DNA from 4 places in the Streptomyces sp. NPDC053426 genome. Region 4 is predicted to be linked to each of the others. Evidence: riboswitches for the same ligand, from Rfam matches in the RefSeq annotation. Region 4 holds a riboswitch; each other region holds the start of a gene.
The links. Region 4 has a riboswitch for cobalamin ahead of ACZ62B_RS04885 (ribonucleoside-diphosphate reductase subunit alpha). Riboswitches for the same ligand answer to the same signal wherever they lie in the genome.
Positions count from the first base shown of each region.

Region 1: it holds a riboswitch for cobalamin, as region 4 does, so the genes downstream of both, ACZ62B_RS02095 (energy-coupling factor ABC transporter permease) here and ACZ62B_RS04885 (ribonucleoside-diphosphate reductase subunit alpha) in region 4, are expected to answer to the same signal.
Region 2: it holds a riboswitch for cobalamin, as region 4 does, so the genes downstream of both, ACZ62B_RS13810 (energy-coupling factor ABC transporter permease) here and ACZ62B_RS04885 (ribonucleoside-diphosphate reductase subunit alpha) in region 4, are expected to answer to the same signal.
Region 3: it holds a riboswitch for cobalamin, as region 4 does, so the genes downstream of both, ACZ62B_RS01895 ((2Fe-2S) ferredoxin domain-containing protein) here and ACZ62B_RS04885 (ribonucleoside-diphosphate reductase subunit alpha) in region 4, are expected to answer to the same signal.

Region 1 covers NZ_JBVJKE010000001.1:510,313-515,364, forward strand. Annotated here, with positions in the region: gene ACZ62B_RS02070 (transposase family protein) at 1-436, shown strand, start outside; partial or broken gene ACZ62B_RS02075 (carbamoyltransferase N-terminal domain-containing protein) at 515-769, shown strand; partial or broken gene ACZ62B_RS02080 (ATP-binding cassette domain-containing protein) at 760-918, opposite strand; gene cbiQ (cobalt ECF transporter T component CbiQ) at 915-1,664, opposite strand; gene ACZ62B_RS02090 (energy-coupling factor ABC transporter substrate-binding protein) at 1,671-2,033, opposite strand; partial or broken gene ACZ62B_RS02095 (energy-coupling factor ABC transporter permease) at 2,030-2,534, opposite strand; cobalamin riboswitch at 2,565-2,749, opposite strand; gene ACZ62B_RS02100 (hypothetical protein) at 2,947-3,432, opposite strand; partial or broken gene ACZ62B_RS02105 (golvesin C-terminal-like domain-containing protein) at 3,429-5,052, opposite strand, start outside.
Region 2 covers NZ_JBVJKE010000005.1:468,456-473,507, reverse strand. Annotated here, with positions in the region: gene ACZ62B_RS13825 (energy-coupling factor ABC transporter ATP-binding protein) at 1-705, opposite strand, end outside; gene cbiQ (cobalt ECF transporter T component CbiQ) at 702-1,451, opposite strand; gene ACZ62B_RS13815 (energy-coupling factor ABC transporter substrate-binding protein) at 1,458-1,847, opposite strand; gene ACZ62B_RS13810 (energy-coupling factor ABC transporter permease) at 1,844-2,563, opposite strand; cobalamin riboswitch at 2,594-2,776, opposite strand; gene ACZ62B_RS13805 (ABC transporter substrate-binding protein) at 2,979-4,568, shown strand; gene ACZ62B_RS13800 (ABC transporter permease) at 4,589-5,052, shown strand, end outside.
Region 3 covers NZ_JBVJKE010000001.1:474,681-479,732, reverse strand. Annotated here, with positions in the region: gene ACZ62B_RS01900 (ferric reductase-like transmembrane domain-containing protein) at 727-1,707, shown strand; cobalamin riboswitch at 1,734-1,922, shown strand; gene ACZ62B_RS01895 ((2Fe-2S) ferredoxin domain-containing protein) at 2,035-2,376, shown strand; gene ACZ62B_RS01890 (flavin monoamine oxidase family protein) at 2,840-4,798, shown strand; partial or broken gene ACZ62B_RS01885 (MmyB family transcriptional regulator) at 4,978-5,052, shown strand, end outside.
Region 4 covers NZ_JBVJKE010000002.1:229,064-234,115, forward strand. Annotated here, with positions in the region: gene ACZ62B_RS04865 (GntR family transcriptional regulator) at 1-190, shown strand, start outside; gene ACZ62B_RS04870 (DUF3311 domain-containing protein) at 415-681, shown strand; gene mctP (monocarboxylate uptake permease MctP) at 678-2,288, shown strand; gene ACZ62B_RS04880 (GNAT family N-acetyltransferase) at 2,365-2,871, shown strand; cobalamin riboswitch at 2,884-3,054, shown strand; gene ACZ62B_RS04885 (ribonucleoside-diphosphate reductase subunit alpha) at 3,178-5,052, shown strand, end outside.

The DNA.
Region 1 (5,052 bases), on a different contig from region 4:
GGTCCCGGTCCGCGACCGCAAGGTCGGCGCGTCCAGCCGCAACTACCGCTTCTCCGCGAACGTGCAGGTCATCGTCGATGCCGACACCCGTCTCGTGATCGCAGCGGCCCGGCCGGCACCGGGCACCACCGCGGACGTCCACGCCTGGCGCGCTTCCGGCCTCGCCGAACACTGCCATGACGTGACCGTCCTGGGCGATGGCGCCTACCTCAACTGCGGGATGGTCGTGCCGCACCGCAAACGCCCTCACCGGCCCCTGCTGCCGGGCGAGGAGGACGACAATGCCGCCCACCGCAAGGTGCGTGCCCGAGTGGAGCATGTGATCGGCCGCATGAAGAACTACAAGATCCTCCGCGACTGCCGACAGCACGGCGACGGCCTCCACCACGCCGTCCAGGCCGTCGCCCACATGCACAACCTCGCACTCACATCATGACCAGAAGACTGCGATCAGGACCCTGACCTGCCCAAACGCAGCCTTGTGCAACACCCTTTAGGGTCTGTTGCGAAAGTGCACGTGGCGCACGCCGCCTCCGCCGGGCCCGCCGCACCGCACCCCGACAGCGCCGTCCTCGTCCTCGACGGCCGCGGCGAGGCCGCCTCCCACCTCGCCGGGCGCTACCACGACGGCAGGCTCCGCACCCTGGCCGCCCAGTCGCTGCCCGACTCCCTCGGCCTGGTCTACGAGGAGCTGACCGAGCACCTGGGCTTCCTGCGCAGCAGCGACGAGTACAAGGTCATGGCCCTCGCCTCCTACGGCAAGAGCCGCATCAGCGTGGTCTTGCCGCTGCCGTTGCGGCCGAGCAGCGCGAGCGCGCGCCCCTCGTGGGCGTCGAAGTCGAGGCCGCTGAGGACGGTCGGCCCGTCCTCGTAGGCGAAGGACGCACCCCGCAGGGAGACCAGTGCGGGCTCGCTCATGTCAGCGGCCTTTCGAGTACGAGGGTGAGGGCGGCCAGCGCCGCCAGCAGGGCGAGGCTCGCCCCGGTGAACCGGACGGAGACCCGGGCCTCGGGCAGCAACACGCGCAGGGAGCCGTCGTAGCCACGCCCGGCGAACCCCGCCTGCAGCCGGGCCGCCCGGTCGAAGGCCCGCACGAACGCGGTCGCGCCGAGCCCCGCCAGGGACCGCCAGGCCGCGGCCCGGGTGGTGTGCCCGAGCCGCGCGGCCTGCGCCGCCCGGATGCGGCGCACCGAGTCGAGCAGCAGGAAGCTCATCCGGTACGTCACCAGGGCGACGTCGACCACGGGCGCGGGCACCCCGGCGCGCACCAGGCGCGGCAGCAGATCGGACATCGGGGTGGTGAACGCGAACAGCAGCACCCCGAGCGACGCCGCCGACGTCCGCAGCAGCAACTCCCCGGCGCGCGACGGCCCGTCGTCGGCCAGCGACACGAACCCCTCAGGTCCGCCGACCTGCACCAGCAGCGTCGCGGCGCCCGTCACGCAGAAACCCAACGGCACCTTGTACGCCCGCCACAGCCCCCGGCCCGGCACCCCGGCCGGGCCGAGCAGCAGCACCAGCGCCGTCACCAGCACCAGCGCCGCGCCCGGCCAGGCCGGCAGCGAGATCGCGAGCACGGTCAGGCCGAGCCCGAGCACGGCTTTGTCCACGGGATGGCGGCGGCGCCAGCGACTGCCGTGCGCCGCCGCGTCGATGGGCAGCACGGGAGGTCAGTCCCCGTCCGTTGCCGGGCCCTTGGCGGGTTCCCCGGCATCGGCCGAGGCCGCCGCGCGGGCCCGTTCCTCGCCCTGCCGCCTGCCCCGGCGCAGGCCGAAGTAGTAGGCGAGGACGCCCGCGCCGATCGCCGCCTGGAGGGAGAACAGCCCCGACTCGATCTCCCCGGACGGCGGTTCGTACAGCGGCGAGAACCAGGGCTCGTAGTCCGGCTCGTTCTCGACGATCGCCGTCTCCGCCTCGCCGTCGGCGCCGGTGAACGGCTCCTCCTTGTGGTCGCCCAGACCGAGCGCCAGCGGCAGCACCGCCAGCGCAGCCACCGCGAGCAGCAGCAGATTGATCTTCGTGTTGCGCTTCACCGGGCCACCGCCGCACGCTTCGCGGGCTTCGCCAGCAGCACCCCGAGCCGGGTCAGCTCCCCCTTGCTGGACTGCACCAGCAGCCGCATCACCAGCACCGTCAGCAGGCCCTCGCTCACCGCGAGCGGGATCTGCGTGACGGCGAAGATGGCGCCGAACTTGCCGAGCGCGCCCAGGAACCCGCTGCCCGGGTCGGGGAACGCCAGCGCCAGCTGGACGCTGGTGACGCAGTACGTGGACAGGTCGGCGACGAACGCGCCGCCGAAGACGGCGCCCATCAGCGGCACGTCGTACCGGCGCAGCAGCCGGTAGACCCCGTATCCGGCCCAGGGGCCGACGATCGCCATGGAGAAGACGTTGGCGCCGAGCGTGGTCAGCCCGCCGTGCGCCAGCAGCAGCGCCTGGAACAGCAGCGTGATGGTGCCGAGGACCGCCATCAGCGGACGCGGCACCCCAGGCGATCGCGTGCGCCGGAGGCAGGAAACCCTCGGCTATGTGCATGGCTCAGCAGACCCTCTCCAGCACCTCGTGGATGGTTGACGCGCCTTGGCCGGTCTCCTGGCTGACGGGTACCACCGCCCGTGCCCCGCCTTCCCGGGTCCCGAAGGACCCAGTGGCTGCCCGTAAGGGCTGGAGCCGGACTTCCCGATCACAGTGGCGAGGGCCGCACCGGCATCACACCGGATTTCCCGTTCACCAAGGCGTGGTGACAGTAATCGGCCCCCGGGGGTGGTGACAAGCGGGCATCAGGGGCGCGAATCCGGGCGCACACCCGCACACCGGTGCACTCGGACACCCCGGAGGTGCCATGTCTCACACTCGACGGCCCTGGAGGAGTTCCGGTGGACCGCGGAGGGGGCCCGGTCAGCGCCAGGCTGACCGGGGCCCCTCGTCGGTACTGTGGACGGGACTCTCAGACGTACGGCATGAAGGTGGCCACGAACAGGTTCTCGTCGCCGTCTTCCGCCGCGCTCTCGAACTCCTCACAGACCTCGGGTCGAGCGAGGCAGGGGAAGTCCTCGTAGCTCTGCACCGTCACCCCGTATTCGGGATGTTCCGCCGGAGTGTCCCCGGACAAGAGCAGCGGACCGACTCCGCCCGCTCGCGTGCTCCAGCCCGCCGACCGGAGGGACTTGGCGATGTCCTCGACGGGATCGCCGTCCGCGGACACCGGGGAGACGGCAAGGAGGGCGAGCGATTCCTCCCAGTCGTTCCCCGGGTTCGAGGAGTGCCCTTCGGCCAGGATGCGCACATTCCCGGAAGCGGCGGACTCGACCACGTCGTCCGGCACACCGGGCAGCTGCATCCACTCACGGATGAGAATCCACCCGGCCGCCAACACGACGACGGCCACGGCCGCTCCCGTCAGGCGGAGCGTTCTTGTCCATTGCAGGATCATCCACAGTTCCTCACGACGTTGGAGCAGAAGCCGCCCGGATCCCCGTACTGAGTGGCCGGCAGCGACGACAGCCCGAACAGGTCGGACATGGACTGCCCGGTTCCGGACAGGTAGGCCATGTTCGCGTCGAACCGCGCCGATCTCCTGGAGATGATCGAGCTGCTCTGCGCCAGGTTGTCACCCGGGACGCGCAGACGGGCCGCCTCGTCGTCGCTGAGCGAGTAGCCAAGATACGCCTGCTTGGCGTTGCTGCCCCTGGTGGTGTCCACCTTCAGTTTCAGGACCGCGACGGAGACGGCGAACTCCTCGTTCACATTCAGCGCGTGACGGATGGCATCGAGCGATGTGCCCTCGAATTCATCGTAACCGGCGTCGATCAGCGTCTGGCGAGCGGTCGCCGCCTTCATCTGCACGGAGCCGGAGCTGGGGTCCCTGTCGATGAGCCTCGCGGTCCACGCGCCGCCAGTGGAGACCCCCCACTTCGCCATCTCGTCCAGGCCCTCCGGCCACGTCGTGTAGAACGGCTGCTCCTGCATGAGCAGGGCGACGACCAGTTGCTCGTCGACACCGTACTTCTTCGCGTAGGCGAGGCCCCAGGCGACGGTCTGGCTGCTCAGCTTCTGCGCGTCGGCCTCGCTTCCGCCGTAGGAGTCCGTCCCGGGGGCCGGGTCCAGATCGGCGCTCGGCTCGACGTAGTCGATGTCCCAGCCGCCCGCGCTGTTCATCCGGCAGCTGTACCCGGACTCGTTGCACTCGACCGGGCGGTGGCCGTCGTACTCGATGAACGTGGACGGGTTGCCGCCGCCGAACGCGTAGCGGTTACCGGTCATCAGATCGGTACCGAGACCCATGTCGGCGAGGGCGCCGTTGTACATGTCCCGGGTCGTGAAGCGGTTGAGCCCCGGGTCGTAGTTCCGGAAGCCCATGTCGTAGGTGCCGGAGTGGGCGTCCCAGCGCTTGGCGTTGTAGCGGTAGGGGTTGTACGCCTCCTTGGTGGGATCGGTGGCGCTGGGCTTGTCGACGCCGGTGAACTCGGAGTCGTCGTCCGCGCCGTAGGCGGTGTAGCCGTAGGTGGCCTTGGTGTTGCCGGTGTCGTCGGTCAGGGTCTCGACGTCGGTGTGGCTGTTGTAGCCGTAGTAGCCGTCCTCGGTCGTGCCGTCGCCGTTGTGCTTGACCTGCGACAGGCGCTCGCCCCACGGGCTGTACTGGTAGGACTTGGTCAGCTCGCCCGCGACCTTCTCGTCCAGGACCTCGGTCGACAGGCCCAGGTACGCGAAGTCGGTGGTCTTGCCGTCCGTCGTCTTCGACGCGGTGCGGTCCAGCGGGTCGAAGGTGTACTTCGTCGACTTCAGCGCGCCGGTGTCGTCCATCTTCTGGGACTCCACGACGTGGTCGAAGCCGTCGTACACGCTCCGCTCGACGATCTCACCGTCGGAGGTGACCGACTCCTGACGGCCGAAGGGGTCGTAGTTGTAGTCGGCGGTGACGCCACCGGTGCTGGCGGTCAGCAGCCGGTTGCGGTCGTAGCCGTAGACGGTCTCCTTGCCCTTGACCGTCTGCCGGATGACGTTGGCGTTGTCGTCGTGGACGTAGGTCTCGGTGGCGGCGCCGTTTCCGGTC
Region 2 (5,052 bases), on a different contig from region 4:
GAGGAGTTCCGTGCGGGCCAGCACGCCGGCCGCCGGGCCGGTGTGCGCGCCGGTCGGGGTGAGCAGGGCCGCGTCGTCGGCCCAGCGCAGGGCGAGGTCCACGTCGTGGGTGGCCATGACGACCGTCGTGCCGTTCTCGCGCAGGCCGTCGAGGGTCGAGAGGAGGCGTTCCTGGCCGTCGGGGTCCAGGCCCGCCGTCGGTTCGTCGAGGATCAGGACGCGGGGCCGCATGGCGACCGCGCCCGCGATGGCCGTCCGCTTGCGCTGCCCGTAGGACAGCAGGTGGGTGGGACGGTCGGCGAGGGCGGTGATGTCCAGCGCGGCGAGCGACTCCGCCACCCGGGCGCGTACCTCCGCGTCGGGCAGGCCGAGGTTGAGCGGCCCGAACGACACGTCCTGGCCGACCGACGCCGCGAACAACTGGTCGTCGGGGTCCTGCACCACCAGTTGCACGGTGGTGCGCAGCGCCGTCAGGCCCTTGCGGTCGTAGCGGACCGGCCGCCCCCCGACGGTCAACTCGCCCCCGTCCGGGCGCAGTCCGCCGCTGAGCAGCCGCATCAGCGTCGTCTTCCCGCTGCCGTTGCGCCCCAGCAGCGCCAACGCGCGCCCCTCGCGCACCTCGAAGTCCAGGCCGCTGAGCACGGGCGGGCCGTCCTCGTACGCGAACGACGCGCCCCGCAGGGCGACCAGCACGGACTCGTTCACGACAGTGGCCTTTCCAGTACGAAGGTGAGGGCGGCCAGCGCCGCGAGGAGCGCCACGCTCAGCGTCGTGAACCGGGCGGAGACGCGGGCCTCGGGCACCAGCACGCGCAGGGTGCCGTCGTAGCCGCGTCCGGCGAGCCCGGTCTGCAGGCGCGCCGCCCGGTCGAAGGAGCGGACGAACGCGGTCGCGCCGAGTCCGCCGAGGGACCGCCAGGTCGCCGCGCGGGTGGTGTGCCCGAGCCGGGCCGCCTGCGCCTGTCCGACGCGGCGCACCGAGTCCAGCAGCAGGAAGCTCATCCGGTACGTCACCAGCGCCACGTCCACGAGCGGCGCCGGCACCCCGGCCCGCACCAGACGCGGCAGCAGATCCGACATGGGCGTGGTGAAGGCGAACAGCAGCACGCCCAGCGAGGCCGCCGAGGTGCGCAGCATCAACTCCCCGGCACGCAGCGGCCCGTCCTCGGCCCAGGACAGGAACCCGCCCGGTCCGCCCACCCGCACCAGCAGCGTCAGCGCCCCGGTGACGCAGAAGCCCAGCGGCACCCGGTACGCCCGCCACAGCCGCCGCGCCGGCACCCCCGCCGGGCCGAGCAGCACCACGAGCGCCGTCACCAGCACCAGGACCGCGCCCGGCCACGGCGGCAGCGAGACGGCGAGCAGGGTGAGCCCCAGCCCCAGTACGGCCTTGTCCACGGGATGGCGGCGGCGCCAGCGACTGCTGTGCGCCGCCGCGTCGATCGGCAGCACGGGCCGTCAGACCCGTCGTCGTTCGGAAGCGGCCTCGTCACCGGCGGCCTCGTCACCGGCGTCCGCGCCCGCCTCGGCCCGCAGTCGCGCCAGCGCCCGCGCCTCCCCCTGCCGCCGCCCGCGCCGCAGCCCGAAGTAGTACGTGAGGACGCCCGCGCCGATCGCCGCCTGGAGGGCGAACAGCGCCGACTCGATCTCGCCGGACGGCGGTTCGTACAGCGGGGAGAACCACGGTTCGTAGTCCGGGTCGATCTCGGTGATCGCCGTCTCGGCCTCGGCGTCCGCGCCGGTGAACGGCTCCTCCTTGTGGTCGCCGAGCCCGAACACCAGCGGGAGCACGGCGAGTGCGGCCACCAGCACCAGCAGCAGCGTGTTGATCTTCGCGTTGCGGCTCATCGGGCCACCGCCTCCGCCGAGTCGGACGACTTCGCCGTCTTCCGCCCGGCCGCCGACGTCACCAGCACCCCGAGCCGCGTCAGTTCCCCCTTGCTCGACTGCACCAGCATGCGCATCACCAGCACGGTCAGCAGCCCCTCGCTCACCGCGAGCGGGATCTGCGTCACGGCGAAGATGGAGCCGAACTTGCCCAGCGCGCCCGCGAATCCGCTCCCCGGGTCGGGGAAGGCGAGCGCCAGCTGCACGCTCGTCACGCAGTACGTCGACAGGTCGGCGACGAACGCGCCGGAGAACACCGCCACCATCAGCGGCACGTCGTACCGGCGCAGCAGCCGGTAGACGCCGTACCCGGCCCAGGGGCCGACGACCGCCATCGAGAAGACGTTGGCGCCCAGTGTGGTCAGCCCGCCGTGGGCGAGCAGCAGCGCCTGGAACAGCAGGGTGATGGTGCCCAGCACCGCCATGACCGGCGGCCGGAACAGGATCGCGCCGAGTCCCGTGCCGGTGGGGTGGGAGCAACTTCCGGTGACCGACGGCAGTTTCAGCGCGGACAGGACGAACGTGAACGCTCCCGACGCGCCGAGCAGCAGCGTGCTCTCGGGATGTTCCCGTACCTCACGGATGAGCGACCGGGCTCCGTGGACGACGAACGGCGCCGACGCGACGCCCCAGGCGACCGCGTGCGCCGGTGGCAGAAAACCCTCGGCTATGTGCATGGCTCAGCAGACCCTCTCCAGCACCTCGTGGATGGTTGACGTGCCTTGGCCGGTCTCCTGGCTGACGGGTACCACCGCCCGTGCTCCGCCTTCCCGGGTCCCGAAGAACCCAGTGGCTGCCCGTGAGGGCCGGAGCCGGACTTCCCGATCACAGTGGCGAGGGCCGCACCGGTATCGCACCGATTTCCCGTCACCAAGGCGTGGTGACAGTAGTGCCCGTTCCGGTCCGGTGACAAGCGGCCACAGGGGGCGCGCGGACGGCGCCCGATGGCTCGCACCCCGGCGCACACCTGCGCACTTGACACGAGCGGCGCCGTCCGTCGGGGCGGGGGAGTGGGGGGCCGCCGTCCTGGGCAGTACCTTGCTGCAATTAATATGCAACAACGATTTCCAGGCAACAGGGATGTGAGGTTCGATGACGACCCGACGAATACGGGGTACCGCCGCCGTGGTCGCGATGGCCGGTGCGGTCGCCGCCTGCTCGGCGCCGGGCGACGGCGGCGCGGACGGCGGAGCGTCCGCCGGATCCGTCGTGATCGGGGTCCCGTCCGAACCGGACACGCTCAGCCCCCTGCTCGGCTACGGCAAGGACGGCAACTCCAAGATCTTCGACGGACTCCTCGCCCGCGACGCCGACATGAAGCTGAAGCCCGCCCTGGCGAAGGCGCTCCCCGAGGTCACCGACGGCGGCCGCACCTACACGTACACCCTGCGCGACGGCGTGAAGTTCAGCGACGGCGAGCCGCTGACCGCCGACGACGTGGTCTTCACGTACGACACCGTGCTGGACGAGAAGACCAACAACACCGCCAAGAGCGAACTGGACGCCGTCAAGGAGGTCCGGGCCGACGGCGACGACAAGGTCGTCTTCACCCTCGACTACCCCTACGCGGCCTTCGCCGCCCGCACGGTGCTGCCCGTCGTCCCCGAGCACGTCGCGGGCGGACAGGACCCCAACACCGGCTCCTTCAACACCGAGCCGATCGGCACCGGACCGTACGTCCTCACCGGCTGGAGCAAGGGCGAAAAGCTCACCTTCAAGGCCAATCCGGACTACTGGGGCGGCGCTCCGAAGGTGAAAAAGCTCACCATGGCGATCATCGCCGACGACGACGTCCGCGCCACCCGGCTGCGCTCCGGCGACCTCGACGGCGCGACCCTCCCGCCCAACCTCGCCGCCACCTTCAAGAACGACGACGGCAAGAAGACGTACCGGGCGACGTCGTACGACTTCCGCGCCGTCAGCCTCCCCACCGGCAACCCCGTCGCCGGGGACACCGCGATCCGCCGCGCCCTCGACCTGGCCGTGGACCGCCGGGCCATGGTCGACAAGATCCTCGACGGCGCCGGCCGCCCCGCCTACGGCCCGCTGCCCATCGACGACCCCTGGTACGCCGAGGGCGTCGACCGCCCCCAGGACCTCGACGAGGCCGAGAGCATCCTCGACGAGGTCGGCTGGAAGGCCGGCGAGGACGGCATCCGCGCCAAGGACGGCCGCGCCGCCCGCTTCACCCTCTACTACCCCTCCGGCGACAAGGTCCGCCAGGACCACGCCCTCGCCTACGCCTCCGACGCCAAGAAGGCCGGCATCGACGTCGAGGTGGAGAGCGCCACCTGGGAGGTCATCGAACCCCGGATGAACCAGGACGCCGTCCTCGCCGGATTTGGCAGCACCGGCGACCCCGACTTCGGCCTCTACACGCTCCTGCACTCCTCCCTCGCCGGAGACGGCTTCAACAACATGGCCCTGTACGACAACCCGGCCGTCGACGAGGCCCTCGACGCCGGCCGCCGCAGCCAGGACCCGAAGGACCGCAAGGCCGCCTACGACACCCTCCAGCGCGAACTGGTGAAGGACCCCGGCTACACCTTCCTCACCCACATCGACCACATGTACGTCCTCGCCGACTGCTGGAAGGGCCTCACCACCCAGACCGAACCCCACGAGCACGGCTTCGCCAGCGGCCCCTGGTGGAACGTCGAGGACTGGCAGCCCACGGCATGACCGCCCTTCCCTGGGGAGAGATGACCAGGCTCACGGCACGGCGGGCCCTGTTCGCCGTGCCGGTGCTGCTCGTCGTCACCTTCGGCGTGTTCGCCGTCGCCGCCGCCTCCCCCTTCGACCCCGTCAAGGCGTACGCCGGCACCGCCGCGCTCGGCGCCGACCAGGAGACCCTGGACCGGCTGCGGGAGAACCTCGGCGTGGACCGGCCGTTCACCGCCCGCTGGTGGGACTGGCTGACCTCCGCGTTCGGCGGCGACCTCGGCCAGTCCACCGTGATGCGCCAGCCCGTGGCCGAGGTGATCGGCGAACGCCTGGTCTGGTCGGCCCTGCTGTGCGCCGTCGCGTTCGCCGCCGCCGTCCTGCTCGGCACCGTGCTCGGCGTCCTCGCCGCCCGCCGCCCCGGCTCGCTCCTCGACCGTACGGTCACCTCCCTCGCGTACGCCCTGGAGGCCGCCCCGGTCTTCTGGACCGCCCTGCTCGCCGT
Region 3 (5,052 bases), on a different contig from region 4:
TCTCCCCGAGCGGCGGCGCGTGTGGCGGTCCACGGGAAAGGACACCACCGCGATCTCAGGCTCGGTGCCCGGTCGCGACGGGCCCCGGTACAGCTCGCCCGGAGCGCCGTGGCAGACACCCGGCACGGTGTGGCCCGAAGGATGGTGTCCCCGGCGGGTGCGAATGCCGGGCCCCGGCGCCGTCGGCCCCGGCCCACCGGCCAGCGCGTCGGCCCAGGCAGGGACGGTGTGCCCGAAGAGAACCGGCTGGGTGACGCACACACTCCTCCTCCGTCCCGGTCCTCGGACACCGGCAGGGAAGGAGGCGCGGCCACACGCACGACGTACGACCGTCCATGCCGCCGACCCGGTCCACGAGGTCACGTGCACAGCCCGCGGGACGCGGGAGCGGTGGCAGGTCGACGGCTTTCGTTCCCGCTCACCGCCGCGGACAGCCCCGGATCCGCGCCGGGTCCCCGCTTGCGTCGCGCCACCGGGCGTCGGTGCGGACGGGAGGCGCGAACCGGCTGCGTGTATCAGCGCGGAGGCGCTCGTGTTCCTGCGACAGCGGGGCTCCGGCGGTTGACTTGAATGTGGAGGGAGGCGGAAACCAGGTGTGCCCCGCGCAGTTCTCGTGGTGGTTCTGGCCGGATAACGCCTCTGGGGATCGCTGCCCCATCAGCCAGACTCGTTGCCTCACGACACATGCGCACCGTTATGCGGTGGCCCGTGCCCCGGAGGCCCCTGATGACGTCAGACGCGAGGCCGGACGAAGACGGGGCGGCAGCCCCGCCCGAACGGCGACGGCCCCCTGGTGACCGCGTCGCGCTGCGCGGCGACCTGCGGGCCGCCCTGCCCGACGCCACCGCGGCGATGGTGGTCACGGCGCTCGTGTTCGCCCTCCTGTGGGCGCGCATGGAGTCCGGCGAGTCGGACACGGTCGCGGTCATGCCGTTCATGGACGACCCCGGCACCTACTGGATGTACCTGCTCAGTCAGGCGTTCGGGTGGTCGGGCCTGCTGTGGGCCTGGGGCACGGTCATGCTCGGTCTGCTGCTGTCGGGGCCGCGCCCCGCCCGGCTGCCGGTCTCCCGGCAGGTGCTGGAGCGCTGGCACCGCACCACGAGCCTGACGACGACGGCGCTGATGTTCGCCCACGCGCTGATGTTCGCGGCGGAACTCGTCCGCTACGAGACGAAGGTGGACTGGGCGGAACGGCTGTGGGTGGCCTTCGCGGACACCTTCGTGCCGGGCTGGTACGACTCCGGGACCGGCCAGGTCGCCATCCCGATCGGGCAGGGTGCCCTGTACCTGGCGATTCCGCTGGGGCTGCTGTTCTACGTCCGGCACCGCATCGGAGCGAACACCTGGCGACGGCTGCACCGTTTCGTGATCGTCGTCTACGTGCTGAGCGTGTGGCACACGCTCCTGTACGGAACCAACGTCTGGTACGGGGAGTGGCCGCGCACCGTGCTGTGGCTACTGCAACTCCCGGTCGCCGCGCTGCTGTTGCTGCGTCTGCTGAGACCTGCCCGGCGGGCCGGACGGCTGGGCTCCCCCGGCGGGGGAGCGGCCCGTCCGGGGTGGTGGGTGCGGGCGGCAGGACGGGTCGCGGTCGGGGCCGTCGTCGTAGGGCTGGTCGTCGTGGTGGTGTCGGGCCGTGACGGCGGACGGGACCGTCCGGCCCATCCGCCCGCGACGGCCCCCCACGCCCAGGAGACGGACTGACGGTCGGCACCGGGCGGGCGGGACGGTGTCCCGGGAGGGGATGGTGTCCGGCGACAAGGCGGCGGCGGAACGAGGAAGCCGGTCTGAATCCGGCGCGGTCCCGCCACTGTGATCGGCGAGCGCTTCCCGACAGGCCACTGCCCGGCAACGGGTGGGAAGGCCGGGACGAGCATCGACCCGAGAGCCAGGAGACTCACGCGGTCGCCTCCTCGACGGACCACCGGGGCGGATCTCCCCGGAGAGAGGGACGGCACCGCATGCCCGCGACGCCGACCGGACGAACGACGGACGACGGACGACGCGAGGACCGAAGCGGCGGCCGGCCCCGTGCCGTGCCGCGTCGTCGGGTGCCGCGACTGCTGCTGCGGCAGCCCCGAAGTGACCGGAGCCGACCACGCGGCCCGGACGGCACGTCTGCGCGCTCAGGTGCCGGTGCGGGTGTCCGCCTGCCTCGACGTCTGCGAACACGCCGACGTCATCGTCGTCCAGCCCTCCGCGGAGGGCAGGGCCGCAGGCGCCCGACCCGTCTGGCTCGGACTGGTCAACGACCCGGACGCGACCGAGGACGTCGCCGCCTGGGCACGCGCGGGCGGACCGGGCGTGGCACCTTCGCCGGACGTCCTCGACCTGTACGTCATCACGCCGCCACGACGGCGTACGGCTCCCTGACCGTACGGACGGAGAGTCGGAAGGAGACAGGAACCGTGCACGAAGCCCCTGCCTCGGCGGCGTCCGTCACCGCCGCCCTGCACGACGTGGCGGACCTCGGCGACTTCTTCGCCCCGCGGGCCGGCGGACGGGACGACTGCCGGCCTCCGGTCGCTCGTTCCTGCGCGGTGGGGTTCACCGACCTCGCCGAAAGCCGTCGCACGCCGCCACCGCACTACGGAGCCGCGCGTCGACGTCTCCACCGCCCCGCTCGGTCACGCCGGGAGATGCCCCGAACACGAAAGCGCCGTCGCCGAGTTCCGCCGACGGGCCCGGTCGCCCGGGTCCCTGGTGAACATGGGCACGGACCGCAGACCCGTTCGGGTGGTTTGAGCGGCACGTCCGTGTGAAGGCGCTACCCCGAGTGCCGCTCGCGCACCAAGAGTGATGCGCGATGAACACTCAGAACGCGAACACCTCAGACGTGAGCACTCCGTCGACACACCAGGACGCCGCTCCCTCCCGGCGCACCGTGGTCACGGCGACCGGCGCCTCGGCGCTCGCGGTCGGGCTCACCGCGGCCTCCGCCACCCCCGCGACCGCGCTCAGTCCCGCCACCGCGCCCGCCGTCAAGCCGGGTGCGGCCCCGCCCGGCACCGATCCGAAGGCGTACCGGACGGTCGCCCGCGCCGTCGTGGTCCACGACGAACACGACAAGCCCCTGGTCCCGGCCTACGTGAAGATCGTCGACAACGGTCTGCCGACCGGCAGGGGGAAGGCCACCAAGCGGGTACTGGTCGTCGGGGCGGGGCCGGCCGGCCTGCTCGCCGCCGACCTGCTCAACCGGGCGGGCCACGACGTCGTCGTGATCGAGGCCAACGGTAACCGGGTCGGCGGCCGGGTCAAGACCTTCCGCAAGGGCGGCCATGAGAACGGCGCGCAGCCGTTCGCCGATCCCCGGCAGTACGCCGAGGCCGGTGCCATGCGGCTGCCGGACAGTCACCCGCTCCTGATGGCCCTGCTGAAGAAGTTCGACCTTCCCCGCCAGGAGTTCTACCTGGTGGACGTCGACCCGGACGACCCGGCGACGAAGACCAATCGCACCTGGATGCACGTCAACGGCATCCATGAGCGCCGGGCCGACTACGAGAAGAACCCGGAAAGGGTCAACGACACCTTCAACGTCACCGGCGCGCACCGGAAGAAGACCGCCGCCGCCATCCTCGCCGACGCGCTCGAACCCGTACACCGACTCGTCCGGGGCAAGGAGGGGACCGCCCTTGTCGACGGGTGGGCCGAGGTGCTCGAGAGGTACGGACACTGGTCCATGTACCGCTACCTCACCGAAGCCGCGGGGCTCGACACCCACACCATCGACCTGGTCGGCACCGTCCAGAACCTCACCTCGCGGTTGCACCTCTCCTTCCTGCACAGCTTCCTGTCCAGCGCACTGATCTCCCCGGGGACCAAGTTCTGGGAGATCAAGGGCGGGACCGCGCTGCTCGCCGACGCGCTGTACGCGCCCGTGAAGGGAAAGGTACGGCTCGACCGGCGCGCCGTACGCGTCGAACGGGCGGGCGGCAAAGTGCGGGTGCACACCGTCTCGGAGGACTGCCAGACGGGTAAGGGCGGCACCACGGAGGTCTTCGAGGGCGACGAGGCGATCATCACCGTGCCCTTCTCCGGACTGCGGCACGTCGCGTTCGACCCCCCGCTGTCGTACGGCAAGCGCCGGGCCATCACGGAGTTGCACTACGACTCCGCGACCAAGGTGCTGCTCGAATTCTCGCGGCGCTGGTGGGAGTTCACGGAGGCACAGTGGAAGCGGGCCCTCGACACGATCGAGGACGGCCTCTACGAGAAGTATCGGGCGGGCAAGGTCAGGGACGCCGGATATCTCGGTGCCCACAAGTCGGTGAAGGACCTGGGGGTGACGATCCCCGATGACTACAAGCACTGCTTCACCGCCTTCAGGCCCGCCATGGAGGGTGAGGTCGAGGCCGCCCACGTCCGCGGTGGCGGCGCCGTCAGCGACAACGCCAACCGCTTCATGTACTTCGAGCACGCCCAGCCCATGGAAGGCAGCGACGGCGGCATCGTGCTCGCCTCCTACAGCTGGTCCGACGACGCCCTCAAGTGGGACGCCTACGCCGACGAGGAGCGCTGTCTGCGCGCCCTCGCCGGAGTGCAGGCGGTCTTCGGCCGCCGCTGCGAGGTGTTCTTCACCGGCAAATGCCGGACCCAGTCGTGGACGCGGGACCACTACGCCTACGGAGAGGCGTCCGTGCTCTTCCCCGGCCAGCACACGGAGCTGTTTCCCGACATCCCCACCTCCGAAGGACCCCTGCACTTCGCGGGGGATCACACCTCGATCAAGCCGGCCTGGATCGAGGGCGCTCTGGAATCCGCCGTCCGCTCCGCTCTGAAGGTCCACACCGGCTGACCGAGCCGGGCGGCATCCCCGGCTCCGGGTCGCGGCCGCGTGCCGTGGACGCGCCCTGGAGCCGGGGGACCTCGGACACCGAGCGGGACCACCGAGTGCGCATCCACCTGCGGTCCGGCGGCCCTTGGCCGAACGGCTGCGCCCCATGACCTGTCCGACCACGCCATGGTGCGAATGACATGGCGCTATGCCACCTCGTGCACCGGGAGAAGGCCGCCCGTGGCACGCGGGGACGGCGCGCCCGCACCGTCGAC
Region 4 (5,052 bases):
GGAGACCATCGAGACGTCCCTGGCCACCCCGCGCGAGGCCGGCCTGCTCGGCACCGACGTCGGTCTGCCGATGCTGATGCTGTCCCGGCACTCGCGGGACCGGGACGGACAGCCGGTGGAGTGGGTGCGGTCGGTGTACCGGGGCGACCGGTACAAGTTCGTCGCACGCCTGAAGCGCCCCCAGGACTGAACCCGCAGCGGGCCCGCAGACCCGCGGCGGACTCGGACCAGGCCCTGAGCGGGCCCGCAAAACCCGACGAAGCGGGCGGTTGACAAGGTTTTCGTTGCTGTTGCCTCTCGGTTGAGCGGCGCCTGGGTACCGCTATGCGGACGAGGGGTTACGACCGCGCCGCGCCCTGACCTACATTTCCGCGCATTGACGCCGGTGATCAGTGAGGGGACGGGAACCGTCTGATGTCACAAGCCCCAGAAACCAGCGGAGGGCCGGTGGTGACGCCCATGCGCGTCGTCATCGCCCTCTGTCTCGTCGCACCGTTCGTGGCCATGCTGTGGGTCGGGTCCTACGCGAAGACCGACCCGCTGTTCATCGGCATCCCGTTCTTCTACTGGTACCAGATGCTGTGGGTGCTGGTCTCCACCGCCCTGACGATGATCGCGTACAAGCTCTGGCAGCGTGACCAGCGCGCCCGCTCGGCCGCGAAGGGCGGTGCGTCGCGGTGAACGACGGCGTGAACGGCGTGGCACTCGCCGTCTTCATCTTCTTCTTCCTGCTGGTCACGGCGATGGGCTTCATGGCCGCGCGCTGGCGCAAGGCCGAGAACGAGCACAGCCTCGACGAGTGGGGTCTGGGCGGCCGGTCCTTCGGGACCTGGGTCACCTGGTTCCTGCTCGGCGGCGACCTGTACACCGCGTACACGTTCGTGGCCGTACCGGCGGCGATCTACGCGGCGGGCGCGGCCGGCTTCTTCGCGGTGCCGTACACGATCCTGGTGTACCCGCTGATCTTCACCTTCCTGCCCCGGCTGTGGTCGGTGTCGCACAAGCACGGCTACGTCACGACGTCCGACTTCGTGCGCGGCCGGTTCGGCTCGAAGGGGCTGTCGCTGGCCGTCGCGGTCACCGGCATCCTGGCGACGATGCCGTACATCGCGCTCCAGCTGGTCGGCATCCAGGCCGTGCTGGACGTGATGGGCGTCGGCGGCGGCGAGGACACCAACTGGTTCATCAAGGACCTGCCGCTGCTGATCGCCTTCGGTGTGCTGGCGGCGTACACGTACTCGTCGGGTCTGCGGGCCCCCGCGCTGATCGCGTTCGTCAAGGACACGCTGATCTACATCGTGATCGCGGTGGCGATCATCTACATCCCGATCAAGCTGGGCGGCTTCGACGAGATCTTCGCCTCGGCGAACGACAAGTTCACCGAAGCGGGCGCGGGCGGCCTGGTACCGGGCGGGACGAGCCAGTGGACCTACGCCACGCTGGCACTGGGCTCGGCGCTCGCGCTGTTCATGTACCCGCACTCGATCACCGCGACGCTGTCCTCGCGCAGCCGTGAGGTGATCCGCCGCAACACCACGATCCTGCCGCTGTACTCCCTGATGCTGGGCCTGCTGGCGCTGCTCGGCTTCATGGCGATCGCGGCCGGGGTCAAGGTCAGCAACGGCCAGCTGGCGATCCCGCAGCTGTTCGAGAACATGTTCCCGGACTGGTTCGCGGGCGTGGCCTTCGCGGCGATCGGCATCGGCGCGCTGGTGCCGGCGGCGATCATGTCGATCGCGGCGGCGAACCTCTTCACCCGCAACATCTACAAGGACTTCATCAAGCCGGACGCCACCCCGGCGCAGGAGACCAAGGTCTCCAAGCTGGTGTCCCTGCTGGTGAAGGTGGGCGCGCTGGCCTTCGTCCTGACCATGGACAAGACGGTCGCGATCAACTTCCAGCTCCTCGGCGGCATCTGGATCCTGCAGACCTTCCCGGCGCTGGTGGGCGGCCTGTTCACCCGCTGGTTCCACCGCTGGGCGCTGATCGGCGGCTGGGCGGTCGGCATGATCTACGGCACGGCCGCCGCGTACGGGGTGGCCTCGCCGACGCAGAAGCACTTCGGCGGGTCGTCGAAGGAGATCCCGGGCATCGGCGAGATCGGCTACATCGGCCTCACCGCGTTCGTGCTCAACGTCCTGGTCACGGTCGTCCTGACCTTCGTCATGAGGGCCGTCAAGGCGCCCGAGGGCGTCGACGAGACCAAGCCGCAGGACTACACGGCGGACGCGGGCGACCCCGGTGTCCAGGTGGAGCTTCCGCCGGCCACGGCGGGCAGCGCGCACTGACGCCTGTGACGTGGGGCGACGGGCCGTCGGAGAAATCCGGCGGCCCGTCGTCGTACCCGTCCGGCACACTCCCCTCATGGACATCGTCATCCGGCCGGTGGAACCCGGCGAGCACGAGGAACTCGGCGAGATCACCGCGCAGGCCTATCTGCTGGACGGGCTGCTCGACTTCGGGGAGGGCGACGCGTACCTCGGCGAGCTGCGGAACGTGGGGAAGCGGGCAGCCGCCGCCGAGGTGCTGGTCGCCGTGGAGAACGGGACGGTGCTGGGCGGGGTGACCTTCGTACCGGGCCCCGGGCCGATGGCCGACATGGCGGGGCCGGGCGAGGCGGAGATCCGGATGCTCGCGGTCGCCCGCGCGGGCCGGGGCCGGGGCGCCGGGGAGGCCCTGGTGCGCGCCTGCGTCGACCGGGCGCGGGCCACCGAGGGCTGCGTACGGATCCTGCTGTCGACCCAGCGCACCATGCACTCCGCCCACCGCATCTACGAGCGGCTGGGTTTCACCCGCAGTCCGGAGCGCGACTGGAATCCCCTGCCGGAGCTGGACGACATCACTCTGCTCACCTATGAGTTGACGCTCTGACACCTCCGCGGCACAACATATGGGGTTGTCGGCGGCACCTGGCACAAGATGTATGCTCATGCTCGCTGTCGCCGCAGGGGAATCCGGTGTGAATCCGGAACTGTCCCGCAACGGTGTACCCATGCCCGCGTGCGCGTGTGCGTGGGCGTCAGTCCGAGGACCTGCCGACAGTGCGCCCGGCCGTCCGGTCCGGGTGCGTGGACGTCCGGGCCTCGCGGAATAGGCCGGTGGACGCGACGCCGCGTGCGCTCGTGTACTGCCCCCTGCGCTCTTCGAGGCCCCGTGCCGAGCGAGGGAGAGCCCCACGTGACCATCGCGCCAGCCGATCCGGCCTCAGCGATCGACGTACCCGAGGAGAGCGGCGGCCCCGGTGCCGCGCTGCTGCGGACGCTGACCGAGCTGACCGCCGACCTGCCCGACGCCGACCCCGGCCGGGTCGCCGCCGCCGCGCTGCGCGGCCGGTCCGCCTCCGCCGACGAGGCGGAGTTGCGGGAACTGGCCACCGAGGCGGCGGCCGGGCTCATCTCCGAGGACCCCGCCTACTCCCGGCTCGCCGCCCGGCTGCTGACCGTCTCCATCCGCGCCGAGGCCGCCTCGCAGGGCGTCACCTCGTTCACCGGGTCCGTCGCGACCGGGCACCGCGAAGGTCTGATCGCCGACCGGACCGCCGCGTTCGTCCGGCTGCACGCCGCCCGCCTGGACGCGCTGATCGACACCGGGGCCGACGACCGCTTCGGCTACTTCGGCCTGCGCACCCTGCACAGCCGCTACCTGCTGCGGCACCCGGTCACCCGGAAGGTCGTCGAGACGCCCCAGCACTTCCTGCTGCGGGTCGCCGCCGGTCTCGCCGAGGACGACAGCGCCCGTTCCGTGGACGAGGTCGCCGCGCTGTACGGGCTGATGAGCCGGCTGGACTACCTGCCCTCCTCCCCCACGCTGTTCAACTCCGGCACGCGCCACCCGCAGATGTCGTCCTGCTACCTCCTCGACTCCCCCAAGGACGAGCTGGACTCCATCTACGACCGCTACCACCAGGTCGCCCGCCTCTCGAAGCACGCCGGCGGCATCGGTCTGTCCTACTCCCGCATCCGCGCCCGGGGTTCGCTGATCCGCGGCACCAACGGGCACTCCAACGGCATCGTCCCGTTCCTGAAGACACTGGACGCCTCCGTCGCCGCCGTGAACCAGGGCGGCCGGCGCAAGGGCGCGGCGGCGGTCTACCTGGAGACCTGGCACTCCGACATCGAGGAGTTCCTGGAGCTGCGCGACAACACCGGCGAGGACGCCCGCCGCACGCACAACCTGAACCTCGCGCACTGGGTGCCGGACGAGTTCATGCGCCGGGTGGACGCCGACGCGCCCTGGTCGCTGTTCTCCCCGGCGGACGTGCCCGGACTGGTCGACCTGTGGGGCGAGGAGTTCGACGCGGCGTACCGGGCCGCCGAGGCGAAGGGCCTGGCGAGGAAGACCCTCCCGGCCCGCGAGCTGTACGGCCGCATGATGCGCACCCTCGCGCAGACCGGCAACGGCTGGATGACCTTCAAGGACGCCGCCAACCGCACGGCGAACCAGACCGCCGAACCGGGCCACGTCATCCACTCCTCGAACCTCTGCACGGAGATCCTGGAGGTCACCGACGACGGGGAGACGGCGGTCTGCAACCTGGGATCGGTCAACCTCGGCGCCTTCGTGGACCGGGGGGAGATCGACTGGGAGCGCCTCGACGAGACGGTGCGCACCGCCGTGACGTTCCTCGACCGGGTCGTCGACATCAACTTCTATCCGACCGAGCAGGCGGGCCGCTCCAACGCCAAGTGGCGCCCCGTCGGTCTCGGCGCGATGGGCCTCCAGGACGTCTTCTTCAAGCTGCGGCTGCCCTTCGACTCCCCGGAGGCGAAGGCACTGTCCACGAGGATCGCCGAGCGGATCATGCTCGCCGCCTACGAGACCTCCGCCGGCCTCGCCGAGCGCGGCGGCCCGTTCCCGGCGTGGGAGAAGACCCGTACCGCCCGGGGCGTGCTGCACCCCGACCACTACGACGCCGAGCTCTCCTGGCCGGAGCGGTGGGCGGCGCTGCGGACGCGGATCGCGGCCACCGGGATGCGCAACTCGCTGCTCCTGGCGATCGCGCCCACCGCCACCATCGCGTCGATCGCGGGCGTGTACGAGTGCATCGAGCCG